4 regions of the Cupriavidus sp. GA3-3 genome follow, and region 2 is predicted to be linked to each of the others. Evidence: predicted binding sites of a transcription regulator. Region 2 holds the regulator's gene; each other region holds the start of a gene.
What was found. The regulator FNR, encoded in region 2, switches genes on or off when oxygen is low (the NO sensors DNR and NnrR bind a similar motif). The targets are predictions, from matches to a motif close to TTGATNNNNATCAA.
Positions count from the first base shown of each region.

Region 1: C265_RS15105 (fatty acid desaturase) is a predicted target of FNR. The motif match lies at 1,983-1,996, and genes of this name have one in related genera.
Region 3: C265_RS21165 (MBL fold metallo-hydrolase RNA specificity domain-containing protein) is a predicted target of FNR. The motif match lies at 1,941-1,954, and genes of this name have one in related genera.
Region 4: hemN (oxygen-independent coproporphyrinogen III oxidase) is a predicted target of FNR. The motif match lies at 2,046-2,059, and genes of this name have one in related genera.

Region 1 covers NZ_KB944478.1:277,298-281,100, forward strand. Annotated here, with positions in the region: gene C265_RS15095 (adenosine deaminase) at 1-510, shown strand, start outside; gene guaD (guanine deaminase) at 587-1,909, shown strand; gene C265_RS15105 (fatty acid desaturase) at 2,095-3,270, shown strand; yybP-ykoY riboswitch at 3,320-3,524, shown strand; gene C265_RS15110 (TMEM165/GDT1 family protein) at 3,590-3,803, shown strand, end outside.
Region 2 covers NZ_KB944471.1:214,132-217,934, reverse strand. Annotated here, with positions in the region: gene ccoG (cytochrome c oxidase accessory protein CcoG) at 1-668, shown strand, start outside; gene C265_RS11010 (membrane protein) at 698-907, shown strand; gene C265_RS11005 (hypothetical protein) at 904-1,149, shown strand; gene fnr (fumarate/nitrate reduction transcriptional regulator Fnr) at 1,213-1,938, opposite strand; gene C265_RS10995 (sulfite exporter TauE/SafE family protein) at 2,017-2,775, shown strand; gene scpB (SMC-Scp complex subunit ScpB) at 3,344-3,803, shown strand, end outside.
Region 3 covers NZ_KB944488.1:25,256-29,058, reverse strand. Annotated here, with positions in the region: gene C265_RS21170 (universal stress protein) at 1-428, opposite strand, end outside; gene C265_RS21165 (MBL fold metallo-hydrolase RNA specificity domain-containing protein) at 488-1,846, opposite strand; gene C265_RS21160 (HAD-IC family P-type ATPase) at 2,071-3,803, shown strand, end outside.
Region 4 covers NZ_KB944486.1:51,794-55,596, forward strand. Annotated here, with positions in the region: gene C265_RS20870 (cytochrome c5 family protein) at 1-427, shown strand, start outside; gene hemN (oxygen-independent coproporphyrinogen III oxidase) at 501-1,985, opposite strand; gene C265_RS20880 (ABC transporter substrate-binding protein) at 2,162-3,292, shown strand; partial or broken gene C265_RS20885 (ATP-binding protein) at 3,278-3,472, opposite strand; gene C265_RS20890 (UvrD-helicase domain-containing protein) at 3,529-3,803, opposite strand, start outside.

The DNA of each region.
Region 1 (3,803 bases), on a different contig from region 2:
TTCGCGCGCGTGTTCGCCAGGGCGCGCGAGCTGGGCCTGCACCTGGTGGCCCACGCGGGCGAGGAAGGTCCGGCGCAATACGTCACCGACGCGCTCGACATCCTCAAGGCGCAGCGTATCGACCACGGCGTGCGCGCCATCGACGATCCGGCGCTGGTGGAACGCCTGGCGCGCGAGCGCGTGGCGCTGACCGTGTGCCCGCTGTCGAACGTCAAGCTCAAGGTCTACCCGGACCTGCGCGACCACCCGCTCAAGCGCATGCTCGATGCCGGCGTGGTGATCACGCTGCATTCGGACGATCCTGCCTACTTCGGCGGCTATATGAACGCCAACTGGGAAGCCACCTTCGAGGCGCTGCCGCTGGACGCGGCCGATGCCCACAAGCTTGCCCGCAACAGCTTTGAAGCGGCCTTCCTGCCTGCCATGCAGAAGGCCGAATTCCTGGCGGAAGTCGACCACTTCTGGTCGAGCCCGCCCAAGTCCCCGCCCGCAACGGCCCCAGCGGCCTGAGCGCGGCGCATGCCAATAGCCCGGCCCGCTGCTTGAACCATGCCGTTCCGCGCGGGCCGGCCACAAGAGACACACCATGACGACCAACCCCAAGACTGACTCCCTCACCCGTGCCATTCGCGGCCGCGTGCTGCATTTCCTGCGCGATCCGCAATTCCATGAGGATGCATATCAGTATTGGGACGACGGGGTGCTGATCGTCACCAACGGGCACATCGCCGCTGCCGGCGACTATACGCAGCTGGCTGCGCGCATTCCGGCCGACGCCGAGATCGTCGACCACCGCGGCAAGCTGATCGTGCCCGGCTTTATCGACACCCACGTGCACTACCCGCAGACCGACATGATCGCGTCGCCGTCGCCGGGCCTGCTGCACTGGCTCGAGACCTACACCTTCCCCGAAGAGCGCCGCTTTGCCGATCCCGACTACGCGCGCGGCGTGGCCGGCTTCTTCACCGAGGAACTGCTGCGCAACGGCACCACCAGCGCGGTGGTCTGGAGCACGGTGCACAAGGCCTCGGCCGAGGCCCTCTTTGCCGAAAGCGAGGCGCGCAACCTGCGCATGGTCACGGGCAAGGTGATGATGGACCGCAACTGCCCGGAATTCCTGCGCGATACGGCCGAGACCGGTGCCCGGGACTCCGCCGACCTGCTCTCGCGCTGGCATAACAAGGGACGCCTGGCCTACGCCATCACACCGCGCTTTGCCCCGACCTCGACCGAGGCGCAGCTGGCCGCCTGCGGCGAACTGGCGCGCGCCTACCCGGACGCCTTTATCCAGACCCACGTGGCCGAGAACCGCGACGAGGTCAAATGGGTGGCCGAGCTGTTCCCGGACGCGCGCAGCTACCTGGACGTGTACGACCGCTACGGCCTGCTGCGCCCGGGCGCGATGTACGGCCACGCCATCTACCTGGACCAGGACGACCGCCGGCGCCTGGCCGACAGCGGCGCCGCGGTGGCGCATTGCCCCACCTCCAACCTGTTCCTGGGCAGCGGCTTCTATGACTTCCACCAGTCCGACGCCAACCGCCTGAACGTGACGCTGGCCACCGACGTCGGCGGCGGCACCTCGTTCTCGATGTTCCGCACCATGAACGCGGCGCACAAGGTGGCGCGCATGGGCGGCTACTACCTGACCGCGCTGCGCATGTTCTACCTGGCCACCCGTGCCGCGGCCGAGGCGCTGGGCTGGACCGACCGCGTCGGCAGCTTCAGCGTTGGCTGCGAGGCCGATTTCATCGTGCTGGACCCCAAGGCCACGCCGCTGATCGCCCGCCGCAGCAACCGCTCGGAAACGCTGGAAGAAGAGCTGTTCGCCTTTGCCATGCTGGGCGACGACCGCGTCATCGACAGCGTCTATGTGATGGGCGAGGCCGCCCACGTGCCGGCCGCCTGATCCGTCACCTGGCCAGCAGCCGCCCGCCGCCATGCGGCGGGCGCGCTTTTACCGCTTCGCCCCCGCCTCCGGCTTGACGACCGTCAAGGCCGTCTTCGACAAAGCCTTCTAACCTTGCGGTTCCGCCGCGGCCGTTCTGCGCGCCGTGCGCCCTTACCCATCCGACCGCAATCAGAAGGTTCCGCATGACCGCTTTCCAATCCGCCGCTCACGCCCCTGAGCGCGCCAGTGGCCCGCATGACGTGCCCCATGCCGCGCGCAAGGGCGCGCCCAACCACGCCCCGCTGCCGGAGCCGATTGCGCCGGACGCCCCGCTGCCCTCGCGCAAGATCATCCGCGGCTGGCTGATCCCGCTGGGCCAGCGCAGCACGCCGCGCGCACTGCTGCTGTTCGCCTTCGACTACCTGTTGTTCGGCGCCGTGCTGGCCGGCGTGGTGCTGGCGCAGCACTGGGCCGCCAAGCTGGCGCTGGGCGTGCTGGCCGGGCTGATCATCGCGCGCCTGTTTATCATCGGCCACGATGCCTGCCACCAGAGCCTGACCCCGCGCCGCGGCCTGAACAAGTGGCTGGGCCGGCTCACCTTCCTGCCCTCGCTGACGCCGTACAGCCTGTGGGAAGTCGGCCACAACGTGGTGCACCATGGCTATACCAACCTGAAGGGCTTCGACTTCGTCTGGGCGCCCTACTCACTGGAAGAATTCAACGCGCTGCCGCGCTGGCGCCGCGTGATGGAGCGCATCTACCGCACCGGCTTCGGCCCGGGCCTGTACTACCTGGTGGAAATCTGGTGGTGCAAGATGTTCTTCCCCAGCAAGCGCCAGATGGCTACGCGCCGCCCGATCTTCACCGGCGACTGTGTGCTGGTAGCCGCCTTCGGGCTGGCCTGGATCGGCGCGCTGGCGGGCCTGGCGCTGGCCACGGAGCAGTCGGTGTGGTTGCTGACCGGCGCGGGCTTTGTGCTGCCATTCCTGGTCTGGAACGTCACCGTCGGCTTCGTGCTGTATGTGCACCACACCCACACCAGCGTCGCCTGGTATGACACCAAGGCCATGTGGGCCAAGGCACAGCCCTTTGTCTCGACCACCGTGCACCTGCGCTTCCGCCACGGCATCGGCGCGGCGCTGCACCACATCATGGAACACACCGCGCACCACGTCGACATGAGCGTGCCGCTGTACCGCCTCAAGCGCGCCCAGGCACTGCTGGAGCACGCGCTGCCGGGCCGCATCATCATCGAGAACTTCTCCTGGCGCTGGTATTTCGATACCGCGCGCCGCTGCAAGCTCTATGACTTCAAGGCCCTGTGCTGGACCGATTTCCGCGGCCGCCAGACCAGCGACAACGCGCCTGTACCCGGCTGAGGGTGCAGGCCTTGTGGCGGGGGCAGGTGGACGCCTGCCCCCGCCGCCGCTATAATTGCCGCTTCCATTGGGGAGTAGCCGCCCTGCTCTCACCGCGCCGCGCAATGCGGACTCCGGGGGACAGGGGCGTACGTCAACAGACTTGACCGCTTGCGGTTATGGCGTGCGCAGCTCCGGACCCGCCCGGCCGTACTGATACGGACCCGGCAGCGTCCAGCCTGGCGAGACCGATGACCATACCTTTCTGGCCGGGCCGGGGAAGGTGTGCGTCATTGGCATCTCGCGATGCATTGCGGCCCGGTTACCCCACAAGACCAATATGGAAGCCTTCCTCGTCTCCACAGGCATCGTCGCCCTCGCTGAAATGGGCGACAAGACGCAATTGCTGTCGCTGGTGCTGGCCGCGCGCTACCGCAAGCCCGTTCCCATCATCCTTGGCATCCTGATCGCCACGCTGTTCAACCACGGCTTTGCCGGTGCGCTCGGCGGCTGGATCACGCATGTGCTGGGCGAAAGCCTGCTGCGCTGGATCC
Region 2 (3,803 bases):
ACCACAAGGCGGGGCTTGGCGACTGCGTCAACTGCAGCATCTGCGTGCAGGTGTGCCCGACGGGCATCGATATCCGCGACGGCCTGCAGTACGAGTGCATCGGCTGCGGCGCCTGCATCGACGCCTGCGACCAGGTCATGGACAAGATGGAATATCCGCGCGGCCTGATCCGGTACACCTCGGAAAACGCGATGCGCAAGGGCTTGTCCGCGGCGGCATCACGCAAGCGCCTGCTGCGCCCGCGCGTGGTCATTTATTCCGTGATCTGGGTGGCGTTGCTGGCCGGGTTCATGGCTTCGATCGCGCTGCGCACGCCGCTGAAGGTCGACATCATCCGCGACCGTGGTGCGCTCGGCCGTGAAGTGGAAGGCCGCTGGATCGAGAATGTCTATCGCCTGCAGCTGATCAACACCACCGAAGCGCCGATGCAGATCAGCGTGCGCGCCGACAGCGACGAACTGAAGAACCTGACCGTGGAATACGACAAGCAGGCCGAATCGCTGGCGCCGACGTCCAACCGGTTGCTGCCGATCCGGATCCGCGTGCCGATCGAGGCCGCGGCGCAGGGCACGCACAAGATCAACGTGACGGTGACGAGCGAAGGCACGGAGCGGGGGCATGCCGAAATCCGGCAATCCACCAGTTTCATCGTGCCGCGCGATTTGTGAAGCTAGGTCGTCAAGATGAAGGGGGCAAGATGAGTCAGCAAGGCAATCCGTGGTGGAAGGAGCCGTGGCCGTGGCTGTTGATGAGCGGCCCGCTGGTGGCGATGGTGGCGTGTGGCGTGACGATCTGGCTGGCATCCACGCATCCGGACATGCCGGTGCAGGGTGCAACGCGCCATGGCCTGGTGGTCGAGAAGGCCGACGCCGCGCCGCCCAAGGCTGCCGCTGTGAGGCAGCCATGAGGTTGCGCTGGCTGATGTGGGTACTCTGGCCGGCGTTCCTGATGGCCGGGTTCGCGACCGCGACGGTGTTTTCGGTGGTGGATCCCGGTGACCTGAACTTCTTCGGCCAGCCGATCGAAGCGTCCCGCGAATCGGTCTACACCGTTGGTTTCCTGATGGCCTGGGTGTTCTGCGCGTTGTCCAGCGGACTGACGCTCTACACCATGCCGACGCGGCTCAGCGATACCGACGAACTGGAATAAGCGGATCGGTGTGAGGTCTGCGCTGCCATGTCCGCATGCGGTACCTGGCAGCGCCTTGGCCGCTTAGCAGGAGCGGCTGTAGAGCTGCTTGATGCCGTCGATGTCCACGAGCTTGACGTGGCGCTGGCGAATCTGGATCAGGCCGGCTTCGGCAAAGCGGGAGAACAGGCGGCTGACGGTTTCGAGCTTCAGGCCCAGGTAGCTGCCGATCTCTTCGCGGCTCATGCGCATCACGAACTCGGACGCCGAATAGCCGCGTGCCGACAGGCGCTCAGAGAGGTTGATCAGGAAGGCGGCAAGCCGTTCCTCGGCGCGCATCGAGCCCAGCGTGACCAGCATCAGTTGGTCATGCGTGATTTCCTTGCCCATCAGGCGCAGGAACTGCTGCTGCAGCGACGGCAGGTCTGCCGACAGGGACTGCAACTCGCTCATGCGGACCACGCAGACTTCGGTGTCCTCCAGCGCGGCGGCATCGGAGGCATGCTGCATCTCGCCCAGCCCGTCGAGACCGACAATTTCGCCGGGCAGGTGGAAGCCGGTAATCTGCGAGCGGCCGTCTTCAGTGGTGACGTGGGTCTTGAGCGTGCCAAAGCGCACGGCATAGACCGCGGTGAGCGGATCGCCCATGCGATACAGGGTTTCACCCTTGTGCACACGGATGCGTTCCTGAACCAGCGTGTCCATCTTGGCGAGGTCTTGCTGCGACATGCCGACCGGAAGGCACAGCTGCCCCATCGCACAGGTGGAGCAGCGTGGTGACATCTCGGTAATGGGAATGGAGGTGAGCAATTGGAACCTGCTAGAAATGGCAGCGAGGGCGCGATAACGGCATTTTACCGTGCGATGTGATGTGGTAGGGAGTGAGAATTGACACTTGGCGTACTGATCAGCGTTTTTCTGCTGGCTTTGCTGGGCGGGGTCCACTGCGCCGCCATGTGCGGCGGCGTGGCGCTGGCCGTGGAGCAGCGTCACGGCGCGGCGGCGACGATCAGTCTGGTGCCCAGCCGTGCCGCCTGGCTCGGCGAGTTGCTGATAATGCACCTGGGCCGGATCTCGACCTATATGCTGCTTGGGGCCGCGCTAGGCGCGGTCGGTGCTTCGGCGTGGAAACAGGACTATCTGCCGGTGCAGCGCTGGCTGTTCGGCGCGGGCAGCGTCATGCTGCTGGGGTCGGGCTGGCGGTTGCTGCGCGGCAACACGTTTACCGTCGACTGGCTGGAGCGGCTGGCGTCGCGTGCCAGCGCAGCGGTGGCGCGCCGGCTGGGTGGCGTGGCACGCGGCATGCCGTCCTTTGTGCGCGCACGCGGCTGCCTGGCGCGGCGATACGGCGTGGGCCTGGCGTGGGGGCTGGTGCCGTGCGGCATGGTCTATGGGGCGCTCACGCTCGCGCTGCTGGCGGGCAATGCGGCGTCCGGCGCACTCGTGATGGGCGTGTTCGGGCTCGGCACACTGCCTAACCTGCTGGTGCTCTCCGGCCTGTCAGGCTATTTGCGTACGCTGTCGCGACGTCCCGGCGTGCGACTGGGGGCCGGCCTGGCGGTAATGGCGTTCGGCGGCCTTGGCATTGCGCGAGCGGTGCTGTTGCCACATTCGCTGGCCGAGCATGGATTCTGCCTGGTGTTCTGAGGCGCCGGCGCTGCGCCGGCAACGGATGATGGTTGCAGGCGGGGGCGGGAATGCCATACAATCGCCAACATTGCGGTATCGCGCGGTGTCTTGTGAGCCGCGGTAAGCAGCGGGCGAGCAGCGCCAGGCGGCCTTCATACCAGAAGGTGAGTTCAGGGCAGGGGAAGCGGAAGGTTTTCGATGCCCGTCCCGTCCCCACAGTCCATCCGGTTCAAAAGATCTGGTTCAAAAGTCCGGCTGGCACTGCGGTGTTGGCGATGCCGGCCTTGCTCCCGATACCCGTTTTTCTTGCGTCCGAGGCCTTCAGTTCGCTGACAGCGACGTCCGGTATGTGCGGACGCGCTACGCAAGAGGTTCGCTGGCTGGCCCATAACCGCATGCGAACGATCTCCTGCCGGAACGCCCGGCAACTCGATGCAAAGATAGGGAAGTGCACGGCTTGGATGCAGCAGGTATCCGGCTAGCTGCGCAATGAGATGGCGGTGGCTTTCGCACCGCTGTATCCAAAATCTCCGGTGCCCCGGATCCGTCCGGGAGCAGGTGCAAAGACAGGCTGCACACCATCAACATGAATACCCAAGAGGCGAAGATCGTCCTCGAGACGGCGCTGATCTGCGCGCAGGAACCGTTGCGCGTCAATGATCTGCGGCGGCTGTTTGACGACGACGTCGGCGCAGACACCATCCGCGTGCTGCTTGATGAACTGCGCCAGGACTGGCGGCCGCGCGGCGTGGAACTGGTGGCCCTGGCCAGCGGCTGGCGCTTCCAGAGCCGGCCGGAAATGCGTGAATACCTGGATCGGCTGAATCCAGAAAAGCCGCCAAAATATTCGCGCGCGGTGATGGAAACACTGGCGATCATTGCCTACCGGCAGCCGGTGACCCGCGGCGATATCGAGGAAATCCGCGGCGTGACGGTCAGCACGGAAGTCATCAAGAAGCTTGAGGACCGCAGCTGGATCGAGGTGATCGGACACCGCGACGTGCCGGGCAGGCCGGCGCTGTATGCGACCACCAAGGCGTTCCTGG
Region 3 (3,803 bases), on a different contig from region 2:
AGGATGGGCCGTCCGGCATTGAGCATCGCATACTCCGCAACCCCGGCCAGCAGCGCCGGCACATCGGCATCCGCCGACGGCGGTGCGGGAAGGATGAGATCGGCGAAACGCCCCTCGTCGGCAAGCGCCCAACCGGATTCAGCGTCGATAATGATGTGCCGGGTGGGGATGTCCGGCGACACTTGCCTGGTCAGCGTGTCGAGGGTCTCCTTGTGACCGGCAACCAGCTTGTGCAACTGGCTGGCGGCAAGGGCCGCGTATTGTCCGGCTTCTTCGCCCGCCCCGCGAAACGGCTCCAGGTTTGTTCCAGTCGCAGTCAGCCCGACCACGCTGCCGCCGAATTTCGCGGCAACCCGTGCGGCCGTTTCAATGCGTGCCGACCGGGCAGAATCTTCGCTGAGGTCGACGAGGATGGTTCTGAAGTCCATGACGTGATTCCGGTTTGGCAGACGTAACGAAAGGCGCACATATCAGGCGCCGGCCTGGATCAGTCGAGCGGATAGGAGCGCCGATATTCCGGCATGGTGACCGCCCAGCGCAGGTCGCGCTCGATGTGCTGGCGCAGCGCATCGCTTGCCTGTGGCTCGCCGTGCACGACAAACGTACGCCGCGGCGCCTGGTGAAAGCCGCCGAGCCAGGTCATGAGTTCCGCGGCATCGGCATGTGCGGACAGGTTCTCCACCTGCTCCACCGACGCATGCACGGCGATGTCCTTGCCATGGACGCGGATGTCGCGCCGGCCTGCGGCCAGCGCTGCGCCGCGCGTACCCGCCGCCTGGAAGCCGGAAAGCAGAACGGTGTTGCGAGGGTCCGGGCCGTAGGCGGCAATATGGTGGACCACACGACCACCGGTAGCCATGCCGCTGCCAGCCAGGATGATCTTGGGACTTCGGTCATGGTTCAGCCAGATCGACTGCTCCATGCTCTGCACCGGGGTGGCGAGATTGCAGGCTGCGGCGCACTCTTCGCGGCTGATGCGCAGCTCTTCCGGATGCAGCGAGAAAATCATGGTCGCGTCGATGGCCATCGGGCTGTTGAGGTACACCGGCACGTCGGGGATTCGCTTGAGTTCGCGCAGGCGGTGCAGGCAGTACAGCAGGCTCTGCGTGCGCCCTACCGCAAAAGCGGGGATGATCAAGCTGCCGCCGCGGCCAATCGTCCGGCTGACGATCTCGCCGAGCACATCGAGCGGGTCGTCGTCCGGATGCCGCCGGTCGCCGTAGGTTGACTCCACCAGCAGGTAATCCGCCTGACGCACCATCTCCGGCGCGCGCATGACGATGTCCTGCTGCCGCCCGAGGTCGCCTGAGAAGACGATGCGCTTGCCGTCGACGAACAACGTGACGATAGCCGCGCCGATGATATGTCCGGCCCGGGCAAACTCGGCCTCTACGCCGGGCACTACCTGGAAGCGCTTGCCGAACTGCATCGGCTGGAGCCGCCGCATTGCTCGTGCAGCGTCGGCTGCTGTGTAAAGAGGCAATGCGGGCCGATGACGCGAGAAGCCCTTGCGGTTCGCATAATCGGCGTCTTCTTCCGCCAGGTGGGCGCTGTCTGGCAACAGGATTCCGCACAGCTGCGCGGTGCCCATGGTGCAGTGCACGCTGCCGCGGAAGCCGTTGCGCACCAGCAGGGGCAAATACCCGCTGTGGTCGATGTGGGCATGGGTCAGCACCACGGCGTCGAGCTTGGCCGGATCGAGCGGCAGTGGATCCCAGTTGCGCAGGCGCAGGGTCTTGTATCCCTGGAACAAGCCACAGTCGACCATGACCTGGTGACGGCCGGTATCGAGCAGGTACTTGGAGCCGGTGACCGTATCGGTCGCGCCGAGGAATTGCAGTTGCATGCTGGTGTCCTTTGACGCTTGCGCAAGGCCGTTGGCCCCGCCACGGGTGCCGCTGGCCGATACAGCCAGTCTAGGAGGGGGAACCGGGTGGTGGTTGATCCGGATCAATCATGCGGAAACGCGAGTACCTACGCTTGAACAGTGTCCGGACCCGCCCGCCGCACGTGGCGTACGCCCAGGGTGTGCACGCGTGGCTCCGCGCCGGGCATACCTTGGGAAACCTCATGCAAAATCGCTCCAGCGCGTTGCAAACGGATCGCCCCCGATCTCACGAAGAACATTCCGGCACCCGGGATCGCGTCGATCCGGGACATGTCCCACCCGGCCTGACCACCGCGCAGGCTAATGCGCGGCTGGCCGAGGTGGGCCGCAATGTGCTGCCTCAGGCGGCCCCTAGGTCGGTGGCCGCGGTGTTTCTGCGCCAGTTCCTCAGTCCGCTTATTTACATTCTCCTGGCCGCGGCAGCGGTGTCGCTCGCGTTGGGTGACCTGAAGGATGCACTGTTCATCGGGGCAGTACTGCTGATTAACGGCGTCATCGGCACCGCACAGGAGCATACGGCCGACAAGGCGGCCGTGGCGCTGCGCAGGATGGAGCAGCCCCGTGCCACGGTGATCCGGGACGGCATCCAGCAGGAGATCGATGCAAGTACGCTGGTACCGGGCGACCTGGTGGTGCTGGAAGCCGGCAACCGAGTGCCGGCCGACCTGGAACTGACCTCCGCCATTGACCTGCAGTGCGATGAATCCCTGCTGACTGGCGAATCGCTGCCGGTGCGCAAGCTCTCAGCATGTGATGCCAGCAACGCCCCAGCGAGCGCCCGCCAGTGCCTGACCTTCGCCGGCACGGTGGTGCTCCGCGGCAGGGGCCACGGCATCGTCGTGGCAACTGGCGCTGCCACGCAAATTGGCCGGATTGCGCGGGAACTGGGCCGCGAATCCATCTCGCAGCCACCTTTGATTCTCAGGCTCCAGCGTTTTTCCCGACTGATCGCGGTGGCGGTAGGCGTGGCTGTGGCGTTGCTGGTGTTGGTGGGTATGCTGCGCGGCATGGCATTGCGCGAACTGTTCATGATGTCGGTCGGACTGGCGGTAAGCGCGATCCCCGAAGGACTGCCCGTCGCCATTTCGGTGGCGCTGGCGATCAGCATGCGGCGGATGGCGAAGGCCCATGTGATCGTGCGCAAAATGCCCGCCGTGGAGTCGCTTGGATCCTGCACGATGATCGCCACCGACAAGACCGGCACCCTGACCATGAACGAGCTTGTCGTCACCGATATCCGGCTTCCCGACGGCACGGCGTTTTGCTGCGACGTCGGACACGATCTGGACAACTGCACGATCCGCGCCGCCGGCACCACCGACCATGACGCGAGAACGCGGGTAGCGGCCCTGCTAAGGGCCGCGGCGCTGCCAAACGAGGCCCAACTATCCAGGGAGCGTGATGGCTGGACTGGCACCGGGGACAGCGTGGACGTGGCGCTGCTGGCCGCAGCGCACAAGGGGGGCACCGTAGCCAATGAGATCCGACAGCGGTACCCCTTGGTGGCCCGTATCCCGTATGAGCCAGACCTGCGGTACGCGGCCTCGTTCCACCGGCACGAAGAGACGATCCGCGTGTTCGTCAAGGGAGCGCCCGAGACTCTGATTGCCATGTGCGACCAGGCGGACGTTCGCGGCCATGCCGTGCCGATCCGGCGCGAAGGACTGCTTCGGGAAAAGGCAGCGCTGGCCGCGCAAGGACTACGCGTGCTGGCGTTCGCAGAAGGCACGATTGATGCGGAGCCGGACGGGTCCTACGGACACGGGCACCTGGTCAACCTGACCTTTCTGGGAATGGCAGGCATGAAGGATCCGGTTCGCCCGGAGGTCCCGGACGCTATCCGACGCTGCTACAGCGCCGGCATCGACGTGGCGATGGTGACTGGCGACGATCCGTTGACAGCCAGCGCAATTGG
Region 4 (3,803 bases), on a different contig from region 2:
CTACATGGCCGACGCCGGCGGTGCCAAGTTCCCGGAACCGGCTGCCCCGGCTGCCGCCGCGCCGGCGACTGCCGCAGCCCCTGAAGCCGCCGCTCCGGCCGCCGGTGCCGCGCCTGCACCGGCAGCTCCCTCGGCAGCGGCCCCGGCAGCTGCTGCCGCCGCACCCGCTGCTGCGCCGGCCGCCTCGGCCGACGTGGGCAAGAAGGTCTACGAGCAGGTCTGCGCCGCCTGCCACGCCGCCGGCGTGGCCGGTGCGCCCAAGTTCGGCGACAAGGCCGCCTGGGCGCCGCGCCTGAAGGAAGGCATGGACGCGGTCCACAACTTTGCGCTCAAGGGCAAGGGCGTGATGCCGCCCAAGGGTGGCTACGCCGGCCCGGACGCCGACGTGATCGCCGCCTCGGACTACATGGCCAACGCCGCCAAGTAAGTCCGCCTGCTGCAAACAAAAAGCCCGCGCACATTGCGCGGGCTTTTTTTCGTCCGTACCGCTTGCGCGGCCGCTACACCACGCGCGAGTACCGCGCCCGCGGCACGAAGCGCACCGGCTGCGCGCCATCGTTGGCGGCAACGGCCTGGGCACCCGTGGACGCTGGCCGCGCGGCGTCTTCGCGCAGGTAGCGGTCGAACACCATCGCCACGCGCCGCACCAGCAGCCGGCCCAGCGGCGTCACGGTGATGCGGTCCGGCGCGCATTGCACCAGTCCGTCCGCGCCCAGCGCGGCGAGGTCGGCCAGTTCCGGCGCAAAGGCCGTGCCGAAGCGGATGCCGTGGCGCGCTTCCAGCGCCGGGATATCGAGCACTCCATTGCACATCAGGGCGCCGATGATCTCGCGCCGCAGGTGGTCGTCGGCGCTCATCGCCACGCCGCGCGCCAGCGGCAGGCGGCCGTGGTCGAGCGCGCCGTAGTACTCGTCCAGCGTGCGCGCATTCTGCACGTAGCGCCCCGCGATCGCGCCGATCGCGGAAATGCCGAGCCCGACCTGGTCGTAGCCGGCATGCGTTGAGTAACCCTGGAAGTTGCGCTGCAGCCGCCCTTCGCGCTGGGCCACGGCGAGGTCGTCGTCGGGCAGCGCGAAATGGTCCATACCTATGTAGACGTAGCCCTCGGCGCTCAGCCGCTCGATGGTGGAGACCAGGATGTCGAGCTTCTCGCCGGCGGGCGGCAAGGCGTTTTCATCGATGCGGCGTTGCGGCTTGAACACATGCGGCAGGTGCGCGTAGCTATAGACCGAGAGCCGGTCGGGGCGCAGCGCCAGCACCTGATCGATGGTGCGGCCAAAGCGCGCCGCGGTCTGGTGCGGCAGGCCGTAGATCAGGTCCAGGCTGACCGAGCGGAAACCCAGCGTGCGTGCGGCATCCACCACGGCGCGGGTCTCTTCGAAGGGCTGGATGCGATGGATGGCCTGCTGGACCTTGGGATCGAAATCCTGCACGCCCAGGCTGACGCGGTTGAAGCCCAGTTCGGCCAGCAGCGCCATGCGGGCGTGGTCGACGCGGCGCGGATCGATCTCGATCGAATGCTCGCCCTCGGCCGCCAGCTCGAAATGCTCATGCAGCAGCGCCATCACGCGGCGCATCTCGCCGGGGTCGAGGAAGGTCGGCGTGCCCCCGCCCCAGTGCGACTGCAGCACCTGGCGGCGCGGCCCGAGCCGGTCTGCCACCAGCGCCATTTCGCGGCCCAGGTAGTTGACGTAGCGGGCGCTGCGGCCATGGTCGCGCGTGATGATCTTGTTGCAGCCGCAGTAGTAGCAGATGTTCTCGCAGAACGGGATATGCAGGTACAGCGACAGCGGCGCCGGCGCGTCGGCGCGGCAGGCGGCCAGTGCGTCGTGGTACAGCGACAGGTCGGGGCCGTTGTGGAAGCGGTCGGCCGTCGGGTACGAGGTATAGCGCGGGCCGTTGCCGTCGATGCGGCCGGCCAGCGCACGGAAGTCGGACAGCGCGCGGCGGTCGGGCGCAGGGGAAGTTATGGCAGACGGGATCATGGGGGCGCGGGGGTATGAGTGTATGACGGCCCATCGTAGGGCCGCACCGCCGCCGACGCGTTGACCGCCGTCAAGCGCGGGCATTGGACCCTGCGGGCGGCAGGCGTCACATTGGTGTCATGTGCGGCGGATACGCTGCGCGCCACCGCCGGCCCGCGCGTCACCTGCCCCCTGCAATGCCAACTCCCGACCAGACTCCGATGTTTCCGCCGTACCTACCGCTGCGCAGGCACCTGGCAGCACCGGCCCGGCACCGGCGCCGCCTGCTTGCCGCCGCCGGCGCGGCCCTGGCCCTGCCCGCCTGGCCAGCACTGTCGCAGGCGCGCCGCACGATCGTGGTCGGCCACCTGCTCGACCGCGGCGGCGCACAAGCCGACCTTGCGCGCGACTACCTGGCCGGGGCCAAGGTCATGTTCGACGCCGTCAACGCCGGCAACGGCCCGGTGCGCATCGCGCACGTGGTCCGCGACGCCGATCCCGACCCGCGCCGCGCGCTGGCGCAGGCGGTGTCGCTGGCCGATACCGACCGCGCCGAGCTGCTGTTCGGCCCGGGCGACCGGCTGTTGCCGGCGCTGGCGGCATCGGCCGAGCTGGGCCGGCGCGGCGTGCAGATCGTGGCGCCGCTGTCGGGCCTTGCGCTGACGGCCGACAACGTCTGGTTCACCCGTGCCGACTACCAGGCCGAACTGGACGCGGCGGTACGCCAGCTGCGCAGCTACGGCATGACCAGCATCGCGCTGGCCCTGGCGCCGGACTTCGCCGCCCCGTCGCTGGCCCGGCTGGAGGCGCAGACCGGGACGCGCGCGGTGCCGCTCGACGCCAATCCCGAGGCCGCCGCCCGGCGCATCGCCGCCACCCGCCCGGGCGCGGTGATCGTGGCGGGCGATACCCTCGCCTACGCCGGACTGGGCCGCGCGCTGGCGGTGCAGGGCTGGTACGGTTTCCTGGTCGGGCTGTCGTCGGTCAGCGCCACCGCCGCGCGCGAAATCCTGGGCGCTGGCTACAACGGCGGCATGGTGCTGACCCAGGTCGCGCCCGGGCCGCAACAGGCCACGCTGCGGGTGGTGAAGGAACACGTGGCGCGCATGAAGCAATACCTGGATGAGCCGCCGTCGCCGGCCACGCTGGCCGGCTATATCGGCGCGGCATGGCTGGCGCGCGCGCTGGCCGGCCTGCGCGGCAGCGGCGCGGCCGAGATGCGGCGGGCACTGCAGGGGCGCGTGGACGTGGGCGATTTCCCGCTCGACTTCACGCACGGGCAGCGCGGCTCGCAGTACGTCACGCTGGCGGCGTCAGCCGCGCGGTAGGGACAGGCGCGCGGGCAGGCCGCCTTCGGGGCGGTTGCTCAGGGTCAGCTCGCCGCCATGGCGCGCGGCAATGTCGGCCGCGATCGACAACCCCATGCCGACCCCGCCGGTGGCGCGGCTGCGCGAGGATTCGACGCAGTAGAACGGCTCGAGCAGCACAGCCGCCATACCAGGTATGCCTGCACCCGGCGTCTTGTCAGCTGGTATGCCTTTGTATCGGGACTGTAGCGCCCCGTTCAGCCCGGGGCCGTCTTGCCGCCGGTTCCCAGCAGTGCCTTGAGCGCGCCGAGCCGGTCCTTGGGGCTCATCGCCGGGGTTTCATCCACCGGCGCAGGCGCCTCCTCCAGCTTCATCTCGCCGATAAAGCGCGAAGGCTGGCACGAGTAGGTTTCGCGCGCACGCTTGCGCTTCTTGCACCAGCTGACATGCAGGCTGCGCTGGGCGCGGGTGATGCCGACATACATCAGCCGCCGCTCTTCCTCGATCTTCTCGTCGCTCATGTCCTCGTCTT